Methanococcus voltae PS: one gene and its partner. The protein of the gene in region 1 binds, or shares a complex with, the protein of each later gene. Links are inferred from orthologs where the notes say so. Each region holds a gene or a part of one and is shown on either strand. Other genes may lie near its edges.

Region 1 (6,762 bases):
TAAAAAAAATGACGAAGACAATAATACGGTTGATTTTCAAAATTATAAGTATATAAGGGTCAATACATTACAAATTACGCCCGAAGAATTGAAAAAAAGGCTTGAAAATAAAAAAATCGTTTTGGAAGATACTTTCTTGGATTATGCCTTTAAAGTGATTAGCAGTCCTTTTTCAGTTGGTGCTACTCCAGAATATCTTTACGGATATTACTTTATGCAGAGTATTTCTTCAATGGTACCAGTTATTGCCTTGAATCCTCAAAAAGGCGAACGTATATTGGACATGTGTGCTGCACCAGGTGGCAAAACTACACATATCGCACAATTAATGAATAATGAAGGCATGGTTTTCGCTGTTGAGGTAAATAAAAATAGGGTTAGAAGTCTTACATCAAATATTAACCGTATGGGACTCAAAAACGTTGTAACAATGAATACGGATTCTGTTAACTTAAAACCTGAAGAATTAGGATTATTTGATAAAATACTATTGGATGCACCGTGTACAGGTAATGCTTATAAGGATAGTAGCCGGATTAAAAATAGAAGTGACATTTTATTTTGCTCCAATCGTCAAAAAGAACTCATACATACAGCTATTGATTTATTAAAATCAGGTGGTGAATTAGTATACAGTACATGTTCGCCAGAAATTGAGGAAGATGAAGAAGTTATTAGCCATATAGTAAACCTTAGAAATGACGTAGAACTTGTAAAATTAGATAAAAATGACTACAAGGGACTAAATATTGAAGATGCAATAATTAAGGGTACACTTAAGATTTTACCGCCAAATGAACCGTTCTATATTGCGAAACTTAAGAAATTGTAAGTATACTACATTAGTATATTAAATACACTATTTTATATACACTATTTTACATTCTTAAATTTTAAAAATAAGATTAAATAAAGTTTAAAATAATAAATTGAATTTAATATTTTATTAAATATTCTATTTTTAGATTATAGTCTTAGATTATAAGTTTAAATTATAAGTTTAAATTATAATTTTTAGATTATAAGTCCGTAACCGATTAATCTCCATCTTGAACCTATTTTTCTGCTAATTGCTACTCTGTCATTCTTATCTGCACAGATTGGCAATTTTAATTTAATATCTACTTCGTCAGGTCTTGCTGAAGCAGTTATTCCAACGGTTGTTGATGTTCCAACGTTTAACATTAAAACTTCATTTGTTTTTAATGGTTCGATTGTCAATTCGTCTTGTGAACCTACAACTCTTTCGAGTAACTGAGGTTTTATTGTCATTTGCTCTAAAGTTGGAGGTAAAGTTCCAGGTTTTCCTGCAATACTACCGTTTAAAGCATCTGATTTTGTTAATGAAGGGTCTAATTCAGTACCTACACCAATTAAACCACCAGGTTGTGCTTCTTTTACTTTTGCAGAGCCTGCACCTAATGAAGTTATTTTTGTTACAATTGGCTTCCAGTAAGTTTTGTTTCCTTCTACAACTTTTATACCAGGTCTTATTTCAATGTCTGCACCTGTTTTTAAGAGACCTTGGATGATACTTCCACCGATAACTCCACCTTTTAAGTTTTTAATAGGGGAACCTGGTTTATTTACGTCAAAACTTCTTGCAACGTGCATTCTTACATCTAAAGTATCGTCTCTTTCAGGTGTTGGGATGTACTCCTGGATTGCACTTAATAAAACGTCTAAGTTAGCACCATGGTGTGCAGAAACTGGAATTATAGGTGCGTCTTCTGCTACAGTACCTTTTACGAATTCTTTTATTTCTTCGTAGTTTTCGACTGCTTTTTCACGTGAAACTAAATCGATTTTGTTTTGGACGATTAAAATGTTTTTAACACCTAAAGCGTCTAAAGCCATTAAGTGCTCTTTTGTTTGCGGTTGTGGGCATGTTTCACTTGCTGCGATAACTAAAATAGCGCCATCCATTAAAGAAGCTCCTGATAACATAGTTGCCATAAGTGTTTCGTGTCCTGGTGCATCTACAAAGGAGATTTTTCTTAAAACTTCTGGTTTTCCACCGCATTCACATTTGTTTGTGATGGTGTAAGATTCAGCGCCCTCACATTCTGGACATTTTTTAATCTCGCAATCTGCGTAACCCAATCTAATTGAAATACCCCTTTTCAATTCTTCACTGTGAGTATCTGTCCAAACACCGGTTAATTTTCTTGTTAAACTTGTTTTACCGTGGTCTACGTGTCCAACCATTCCAATATTTACTTCTGATTGTTTCGTTCCTGTCACTGTTTCCCTCCGTAACGTGTAATTTATTATTCTTAATTTGATTCTTAATTAAATCTTAAATTGGCTTTATGCAATTTATGCAAATTCTAACGTACATTTGAAAATAAAATAATATATTTATATGTCTCATAAAATAATTATAAATTTATGTACAAGTACTAATATACTAAACAATATACTAAATAGCATACTAAAAATTATCGGCGTACACCTAAATAATAATAGTTAGATTAAAAGAAGATAGTTATTTATAGTTTATATAGGTTTGTAAAATTAAAATACATTGACGAAAATTAGTAATTTAATACATTATAATTATACACGGAGATTGGAAACACATGGAAACTTATAAAAAATTTGAATATGTTATGGAAGAAAGAAAAAGAGAAAGTAATGAAAATATCTCTAAATTTAGAAATAATTTTAGGCGAAAGTTTAGAAATAAAAAAGTTACAAATGACTTAACCGATTTAAAAATAAACATTGAACATTTTATTACAGATTTTAGGCGAAATGATGGGCTAGTAAAAGAAAATCCCGAAGATTTTATTGTTGAGGAAATTTTAGAAAAAGACTTGGTTTTAGAAGCTGGGAAAAGCTTAAAAAATAAAGAAATTAGTGAAACTAATGAAAATAATAAAAATAATGAAAATAAAGAAGATAATTTAAATATTCCTGAAGAATTCAAAGACGTAGAGCGTTGGAATGGGTCTTTTTTGCATTTTACAGTTGAAAAACTTAATTATAACACCATTGATGTGATAAAGGACTTAGCAAGACTTACTAAAACTAAAAGAAAAAATTTTGGTTTTGCAGGTACCAAGGATAAATACGCTTTAACGACCCAAAGAATGGGTTGTTTTGGGATTAAACCAGAGGTTTTGGAAGCAGTTGGTAAAAATGGACTCGTAAAAAAAAGAGGGGGTCAATTTATAGTAAAAGATGTCTGTAAGTCAAATAAAAAGTTGAGAATGGGTAACTTATGGGGTAATAAATTTACAATAAAAATTAGAGATTTTGAAGAAAACGAGAATGAATGTGAAAATAACCCTATTGAGGATACAAAGTTAGATTATGTGCTCAATTATTTTGGAATTCAACGTTTCGGGCTATATAGACCAATTACTCATCTTGTAGGTAAACATATTTATGAAAGAGACTTTGAAACGGCTTTTTATATATACTGTGGTACCCCAATACATGAAAAAGGGCTTAAAAAAGATGCAAGAGAAGCTGTTGAAAATGGCGATTTCAAATTAGCTTTAAAATTATTCCCTAGGGAAAGTGAGTACGAGAAAAGACTTATACAGCAGTATTTAAAGTATAAAGACTATAAGAAAGCTTTTTACGCATTTGCCCCACAGCTTAGAAGTTTATTTGTAAACGCTTATCAATCTTATTTATTTAATGAAATATTGAATAAAAGATATGATTACGGATATAAAACTCTTGAAGGGGACGTATTAGAAGATGGAATACCTACTGCACCACTTTGTGGGTATAAAACAGAATACTCCGGAGGCATAGCTGGAGAAATTGAGAAAGAAGTATTTGAAAAGTACAATATCGACTTTAAGAAGTTTAGAATTGAAGATTACGGTAATTTCTCAGGATTTAGACGTAAAATGATTACTCCAGTTTATAACTTTAAAATTAAAAAAATATATGAAAATGAAGAAAATGTTGAAAATTCAAATGATAATCCAATTTTGAAATTATCTTTTGAATTAGAAAAAGGAAATTATGCTACAATTGTAACTAGGGAATTTACGGGTAAATTATCCTAATTTAAGAGAATTTACCAGTTATATTCTTTATATTCTTTATATTTTTTATATTCTTTATATTTTTTATTTCATTAACTTAATAGTTTATCCATGCTATTTTAAATTGGCCATTAGTTGTCCTAACGTTAGATTTTAAATTGTTACCATTATTTTTTGAAATATCTTTATAATCACTATCTGTTGTAATATCTTCATTTAGCACTTCGTCAGAACACACTGTTACACCAATACATCCAGATAACATTAACATACAAGATAAAGAAAGAATTAAATAAAGTTTATTTTTCATAATATGCCCCTCAAGGTTAATAATATAGCTAATAATAAAATAATTTAAAATACCCGATATATATAATTTTTTACCCTAATTAATCCATACTGTACAATAAATTGTAAGAGAATAGGTCAAATAATTTAAATAAATGATGCAATAAAGAAATAACCAGGAAACTTAAAATTATGATAAACGTGATATTATGATAAAAAAACACGCGATTGAAATATTGGAAAAATCATTAACTTACGACGTTGGTTTTGGCGATTTAACCGTTGAAACGTTGATACCAAAAGATTTAAACTGTAAAGCTTTTGTAGTTGTTAAGGAAAATACCAAAATTTGTGGAATGGATTTTGTAGTTGAATTTTTGGAAAAAAATGGTATTTCTTGTAAAAAATTATATGATGAAGGAGATTATATTGATTTTTCAAATAAATCTGGAAAATCTGGAAAAAGAATTAAAATATTGGAAATTAGCGGTAACGCTCAAAAAATAATTACATTTGAAAGGACGATTTTAAATTTTATGATGCATTTATCGGGAATTGCAACAAAAACTCATCAAATCGTTTCAATTGTTAAAAAAATCAATCCAAATGTTAGAATTGCTTGCACCCGAAAAACTCTACCACTTTTATCGATAGTTGAAAAATACGCTGTTAAGGTAGGGGGCGGAGATACGCACAGATATAGACTTGATGACATGATTATGATTAAAGATAACCATATTGAAGCTTTAGGTATTGCCGAATGTATGAAAAGGGTTAAAAAAGTTAGTTTTAGTAAAAAAATTGAGGTAGAAGTTGATAATAACACTCAACTTCGAGAAGTTATAAACTATCATCCCGATATAATTATGCTCGATAATTATAACGACTTAAAAATTGAAGAAGCCCTACGTATTGTTGAAGATTGTAATAAATTATACAATTTCAAACCTATTATAGAATTAAGTGGCGGAATTACGGAAAAAAATGTTTTAAGCTATGCAAAACACCCTGTTGATGTTATTTCCATGGGTTGTTTGATACATTCTGCAAAATCTGTGGATATGGGCTTGGATTTAGAAAAAATTTAGAAAAAATTTAAAAATAATATTCTTTTTTTATTTCTTTTATTTTCATTACCAACCTTGCCATCTTGAATAACTAAAATTATCTAAAGTTAATGTTTCATTTTTATTCTCGTCTTTACTTTTACTTTTATTTTCATTTTCATCGCCATTTTTAGAACATACGCAAGTTTCATTCGTTGATATACGTCTTGATACATAAAAACCATTTATTGCATCTAAAACTATTTTTACATTACCTTTTGTCTTTGGTAAAACTAATATATCTTTTGAAGGCAATAATACAGAAGCTCGTATGTTATTTTCCCTTGCAACTTCTGTAAGATATTTATTCAATTCGAAAACTTCATTAAATAAATCTGTTGATATTTTTTCTTCAGGGTCGCAATATTTCAAACAGCAACCTTCTCTCCAATGACCGATTTTATCCCCTACTTCGTGAACACGTTGTACGTTTATATTGTAATGCTCGTGAATTGCCATAACATCATTTTGGCTTAATCTTAAGAGAGGTCTCAAAAAATAAGTATCATAACGTCTTGGGATTTTTGAAAGTTCCATTTTATGATAAAATTCTTTATCTTCAGAATTTGGGTTTTTTTCCCTTAAATCATCTAAAATTGGCCCCGAGATTTTTTCCAAGGCGGTATCACCAGTTATTATGATATCAAATCCATTTTCGTGTGCATATTCTACAGCTCTAATTTTCATTATGTCTTTACATATTCTACAGATACTTTTACCTTTTGCACCGCGAATTTTTTTAGAGAGCTTTTCGGTTATATCGGGGAATATAATCGGGACTTCATATTTTTTAGCCAACTTTTCGGCTTCGTTTTTTGAAATATCCCAGCTCCAGTTGTGGACGTAATGAATACATAATTCAACGTTTATATTTAATTCTTTACATAATGCAAGTGCAGTGGCACTATCTTTGCCCCCGCTTAACATTAAAAGAGCTTTTTTATCCAATAAATCACTATTTTCTAAATTTTTTATAATATTTGATTTTAATTCGTTTAAATCGTGTAAATTTCGTTTTTCGATAGTCCATTGTGTGAATTTTAAGTTTTTAGTGTTATTTTCATATTTTAGGGGTTTTGCAGTATTTTCCATTATAATCACGTATTTAATAATTTTAATAACTTAATAATTTAATAATTTTAATAAGTTTAATCGATAATTGTAATTTTATATATGGTCTAAATCATAGAATTTCATTATATTAATACTTAATATCATTACTTAATATTAATACACCCTATTACTACACTCGAGGATATATTCCGAAAGATTTATATAGTAGAATACTTAATGATATATTGCGAGAGATACAATAGATTAAGGAATTGCTCTATTGGTGTTCTTTTATGTGCAGAGGT
Region 2 (5,674 bases), on another replicon or contig:
TTCCTATTTCTTCATAGTTCAAAGGGTTATGTTTATTCATTTTTTTCTCTTCATAGATTCCGATATACTTTCCAATCGATAATTCTTCACTATATGCGTGAATATATCCAAAGGACTTTACATCAATTTTTAATTTTTCAATATTTCCATAATCTTTAAAATTATGTTTTATTTTTTTAAGGTATTCTAAATCTACATCTACATCTGAATCCATATCTAATTCTTTACTGTAACTATTTTCAAGTCTTTTTTTGATATTATCCTTTAAAAAATCTATTTTTTTGGAAATGTCTGAATTACCGCCGTGGCAATTAATTATTAACAATTTATTTATTCCTATTTTTGAATATTTGATGATTATATCTTCCAATTCAGAAATTATATCTTCTAAGGAGTTATGTATGCCATGTTTAACATAATCATACTCTGTAGATGTACAAACGGTTCCTAAAAATTTTACACCCGTTTTCAATGCAACATTAAAAGCCACGTAAGACGCTATTTTAATATCTGTATCGATTGGCAATGCCGAACCATGATTTTCTAGATACGAACCCATTGCAATAACGCCTATTTCATGAACTTTTTTGTTTTCTTCAAGTAATTTTCCAGAATTTAATCTTAATTCAAATATATCACTCATTATATCACAAAATATTACAAAAGTTTAAAGTATATCATAAATTTAAAGTTATAACGATTTAAAATCAAAAGTTTCAATTTTTAATGTTCAATTGAATTTTTAATTATTTTGGTAGTTAACTTATTTAACATTAGTTATTTGATTTTATCAAAGCATCTGAACTAAGTTAAAAAATATATAATTCTAAAAAATAGGAAATTGGATTGTAATAAAATATTTGATTATTTTGTTAATTTTATTTTTATTACTTTATTATTCGTTTAAGTTGGCTCTATCTTTAAATTTTAAAGCTCTTCTATATGTTCCGTATTTATCCAATGGCGAATATCTAGGCGGTTTAACTGTTATTGCTTTACCACCGCACTTGCAGACATTTTGCATAGTATATTCTCCACATAGTGTGCATTTTTTTAATTGCATCATCTCACCTTTGTGAGTATATTACGTAATTATATACATAATTATTCTTCAATTCTTATAAAGTCGCCTTTTCCGTCAGCATATTTAACAATATCGTTCATAGCTTCATTAGCTACACTTCTTAAGACTTCTTCACCGCTTTTATAATCTGGCGCAATTACTTCGATTCTATATTTTGGAGCCCCAATGTAGGAAACGTCAACTTGAACATCTTCGTAAGGATTAGCTTTTATTGCTTTTTTAATTACTTTTTTAATTACTTTTATTCCATCTGGTTCTGTAGTTGAAAGTGATAACATACCATCTACTTTAACATTTGAGAGTTCGATGTTCTCTTTTGCAATCTTATATAATTCTTCTGTCCACTCTTTTGAGATATCCATATCTTCAAAAGCTTCTTCTCCTTCAATAACTAAGGATTCAAACGCAACATATAATTCTCCGAATTCTTCTTCAATTGTGTATCCTACTTCTTTCCAAGCATCTTCTAAAGATTTACCAAGTTTTTCTGATGCAAATTGTAATAATTTTTCAGCTCTTTGGAATCTTTTCCATTCTTGAACTTTTGCTCTTTTCTGCTGGTCTGTAACTCTTTTTAATGATAAATCAATCTGATTTTTATTAGGATTTACTCTTACAACCTTTGCAACGACTCTTTGTCCTTTTTTAATGTGATCTCTTATGTTTTTAATCCAACCTGATGAAACTTCAGAGATGTGTACCATACCCTCTTTTTTAGGGTATTCTAATAATTCAACAAATGCACCAAATGATTTAACGTCACTTACATTTCCTATTACAATATCGCCTTCTTCTGGAAAATTAGATTTCATGATATTACACCTTAAATTTTATAATATATTCTAAAAAAAGTTAAGCTACTTTTCTTTTTCTTTTTTCTTTTTCTTTTCTATTTTTAACTTATTATTTTATGATATGTATTTTCCGAAATAAATAAGTAATAATATAAATTTAACAATTGATTACAAATTACAAAATTAAAATTATACTATATCAATATAATATTAATGTATAATATATAAAGTTATACAATAATTTTCATAATAGAATAAATGATTATAAAACAATGTTAAATTTTAATGATTAAAAAAGAAGAGTTTTATGATTACAAATATTATACGAACGTATAATTTATTGTAATACTTCGAGTATTTTAGCTTTTATTGAACCTTTTGAAGCTTTAGGTTCTGCAATTGTTTTACCGCATGCTGTACATTTAACAACTGTTGATGGGCAACCAAATAAAACTTGTTGGTTGTTGCAATCTGTACATTGTACTTTTAAAAATCTGCTTTTTGGTCTTGGTATTAATTCCATGTTTCTCACCTTTATTTCACTATCTATTAAAAATTAAATGTAGAAATATGTTGAATTTACTTATTCAACTAATTCAAACATTCTAGCTCTGAATCCACCGTTGCTTCTTGTGTGCATTTTTCCACATTCTGCACATTTGTATCTTAAATCCAATTTTTTAATTGGTTTTGCTCCACCAGGTAATGGTCTTGGGTAACCCCCGTAACCTGCAGTTACTCTTCTGAATAACCTTTGACCTCTTCTCAATTCACTTGCTTTTCTCTTTTTAGCTCTTTCTACTGTATGAACGGTGTGTTTTTTACAGTATGGACAATATCTTTTAATTTTCTTTTTCATTTTCATAAATAGTCACCTGTTCCACTATTTTGTGTTTCTCTAAAATTTTTGAAAATCTCCCATCTAAAGAAATTAAATCATTTTTATTTAAACCATAAACACAATTTCCATCTGTAAAATATGGAAACTTGTGATTGACTCTTACAATATGAATATCTCTTTCAGTATTTATAACTTTTGGTATTTCATCATCTATATTTTTAAAAACATTATCTTGAAAATCAGAGTCTAAATTTGAAGAATAATCCTTTTTAAGTTCATTTTTTTCAAAATTTTCAGTTAATTTTTCTAAATTTTCTTTTAAATTTCTGGATAACTCGTTAGAACCATTTGATACACTATCATCTTGCAATGCGGTATTTTTGACCTTAATTTGCATACTTTTTGCACTATTTGGGTCATAATTTTTAACAGAAGCATCTATAATATTTTCAAAGTTGGTTAAAAAATCAGAGTTGTCACTACATAAAGTGGTATCTATAAGATTGTTAATAATCTTATAAATTTCCTTTTCATCTTCAATTAATAATTCAGGGTTTTCATTTAAAATAATAATTTTATATAATCTTACCTTTAATAACGAAGACGAATAGTATTTTACACGATTGATTTTTTTTACATCTAAATCGTTGATATTATCTTTTTTAGAAATGCTTTCCACATATTGTTTAATATCTGAATAAAGACTTTCTGATATTTTAAGCAATTTTGGAGATGCTATTTCATCAAAAAAAGCATTTTTAGCTTTATTATACATATTTTCACTTATTTTAGTTATTATTTATTACTAAATTCTTACTCATACTATTATTCCTAATTAGATACTAAAGTTTTAATTGAAGTATTTAATTAATATAACTTCAATTAAGATTCAATTCTTGGTGCAAGTAAAAATACTAATTTAGCGCCACCAATATTATATTCTACTTTAACAGGCATATCTTCGCCTAAGTATATGTCTAAAATATCTTCTGATGCAGTAGACTTTGTTATATCTTTTAAGTATGCAAGATTGAAAGTACTCTTTGAGTTTTCCAATACTTTATATTCAACCATTACATTGTTTATAACTTCTTCGCTTTCCACAGCTCCTTCATTCTCTTCTGAACTTACAACTTCTGTTTCCGATTTTGAAAGTGAGAATATTGTTTCGCTGTAGTTTAAATCTCCTTTTGAAGATATTACAAATTGATTATCACTTGAATTAACGCTTAAGATAATATGGTCGTTTACCAATTCTGAGTCCTTTAAAGCTTCTACAAATGCACCTGCTTTGATAGATACTTTGTTTGGGTACTCTATGTCTGGAACTTTTAAATTATTTGATGAAATGTCGTACAACGCCATTGAGAAGTTTCTTGTAACATTGTTTTTAAACGTAGTAAGCAATTTATTTTTTTCTTCATCATATTCCATAATTATTGTATCATTACTTTTAGACCTTGCCATTATCTTTTTTAAGGCCTCTAAGTCTATACCTAAATCGTGTATTCCACTAATGTACTCTGAAAATACGGTTTTAGGAATGTTTAAACTGACTAAAGCCACGTGTGAAGGGTCCATAGCACTTGCCTTAATTCCTTCTTCATCTACTTCGAAACATATTTCATCTACTAAGTTACTTGTAGCATTGATTATTTTTTTGAAGTCTTTTGCATCACAAACTGCTTTAAACATTTGCTCACCACTATTTTTTTAAATAATATCTCTAAAAATATTTAGAAGTTAGATTTAATTAATAAATTTAATATCAATTTAATATCAATTTAATTTTAAACATAATTAATTTTAAACATTTTTTATTATATTTTACTAACTATATGTAAATAACTATATGTATCTAATGTTTTGTTTTTAATTTAAATACTCTATTAAAAATATCAAATACATATTAAAAAAAATAAATAGCATAAATTAGAGTTATTGCATTTTTATTCTAATTTATAACGTGTATGATTAATTAATTTGACTATTTTATTTAATTTAATCTCCTTTTACAAAATCCCAGAATGATTTTATAGCACTAGGGTTTTTAGGTCTTTTACCTCTAACTAAGTACAAGTATCTTGTAAGGTCTAAGTCTTCTATTGGAACTATTTTTAAAAAGCCAGCTTCTGCTGATTTTTTCGCAGGAATTTCTGAAATAATACTTACTCCGTAACCTTCGGAAACAGCCGTGATAATAGATGACGTACTTCCTAAACTCATAACTGTATGTAAATCCATCATTGAATATCCTTTTTTATTCAATGCATCTATTAGTATTTCACGAGTTCCTGAACCAACTTCCCTATCGACGTAATCTTCTTTTAATACATCGGATAATTTTGCGATTGGTTTTTTAGCTAAGGAATGGTCATTAGGCACTACTAAAACTAACCTATCTTTTCCTATAACGATGTTATCGTAATTCTTATCATATATGTTTCCAACTGCGATAATATCAACGTTTCTTTCCTCGAGCAATTTGAAACATTTTTCTGAGTCTGTAATTTGAATTTCAAAGTTAACGTCTTTGTATTCTTTTTTATACTCTTTTATAATACTTGGTATTAAGTATTCACCTGGTGTGGTACTTGCAGCAATCCTAATAATACCTTCAGGGTTTTCATGTAACATTTTCATTTGCTGTTTTGAGTTATTAATGAATTCTAAAACTTTTTCCGCATTTTCTAATAATATAGTTCCTTCAACGGTTAAATCAACCCCTTCGGGAGTTCTTAAAAATAATTGCGCATCAAAAAACTTTTCAAGCACGGATATATGATTACTAACGGTACCTTGCGTAACGCCTAATCTTTTAGCGGCTTTTGAGAAGCTTTTAGTTTTTGCAGCATGTAGAAAAGTTTGAAAGTAACTTATTTTTGGGTCCATAATATCACTATCGCTATTCGCCATCATTATTATTTTAATTAAATGATTTTAATATGTCTTTTA

The links. The genes of interacting proteins can lie anywhere in the genome.
Region 2: the proteins of M2325_RS04800 (region 1) and M2325_RS00245 are in contact, whole or in part, in a crystal structure (PDB 3CW2), measured with the Saccharolobus solfataricus proteins. The link is inferred for Methanococcus voltae PS from one-to-one orthologs. Residues at the interface, in WP_009988771.1 of Saccharolobus solfataricus: Asp222, Lys225, Pro226, Gly227, Thr228, Gln229, Phe230, Asn231, Leu233, Lys234, Gly235, Leu259, Phe273, Thr274, Lys275, Tyr300, Leu301, Asp302, Pro303, Ser304, Leu305, Lys307; in WP_009989173.1 of Saccharolobus solfataricus: Val185, Arg186, Thr187, Asn188, Glu189, Pro190, Leu191, Gly192, Val193, Glu194, Ile196, Lys197, Ile200, Ser201, Leu204, Ile217, Lys218, Ile219, Tyr220, Thr221, Ile222, Gly223, Ala224, Pro225, Tyr227.

The regions. Positions count from the first base shown.
Region 1 is NZ_JANUCQ010000002.1:344,547-351,308, forward strand. What follows is about bases 130-3,115. They hold M2325_RS04800 (translation initiation factor IF-2 subunit gamma), read right to left. Parts: upstream 2,245-3,115; coding sequence 1,015-2,244; downstream 130-1,014. Other genes in these bases: M2325_RS04795 (NOL1/NOP2/sun family putative RNA methylase), read left to right, coding at 130-832; truD (tRNA pseudouridine(13) synthase TruD), read left to right, coding at 2,583-3,115. Also shown: more of M2325_RS04795, read left to right, coding at 1-129; more of truD, read left to right, coding at 3,116-4,031; M2325_RS04810 (hypothetical protein), read right to left, coding at 4,108-4,320; nadC (carboxylating nicotinate-nucleotide diphosphorylase), read left to right, coding at 4,508-5,386; M2325_RS04820 (phosphoadenosine phosphosulfate reductase domain-containing protein), read right to left, coding at 5,432-6,496. UniProt on the Methanocaldococcus jannaschii protein: eIF-2 functions in the early steps of protein synthesis by forming a ternary complex with GTP and initiator tRNA.
Region 2 is NZ_JANUCQ010000001.1:49,524-55,197, forward strand. What follows is about bases 1-2,831. They hold M2325_RS00245 (translation initiation factor IF-2 subunit alpha), read right to left. Parts: upstream 1,897-2,831; coding sequence 1,105-1,896; downstream 1-1,104. Other genes in these bases: arfB (2-amino-5-formylamino-6-ribosylaminopyrimidin-4(3H)-one 5'-monophosphate deformylase), read right to left, coding at 1-643; M2325_RS00240 (nucleolar RNA-binding Nop10p family protein), read right to left, coding at 896-1,063; M2325_RS00250 (30S ribosomal protein S27e), read right to left, coding at 2,216-2,401; M2325_RS00255 (50S ribosomal protein L44e), read right to left, coding at 2,462-2,743; M2325_RS00260 (DNA replication complex GINS family protein), read right to left, coding at 2,721-2,831. Also shown: more of M2325_RS00260, read right to left, coding at 2,832-3,494; M2325_RS00265 (DNA polymerase sliding clamp), read right to left, coding at 3,602-4,414; M2325_RS00270 (selenium metabolism-associated LysR family transcriptional regulator), read right to left, coding at 4,721-5,611. UniProt on the Methanocaldococcus jannaschii protein: eIF-2 functions in the early steps of protein synthesis by forming a ternary complex with GTP and initiator tRNA.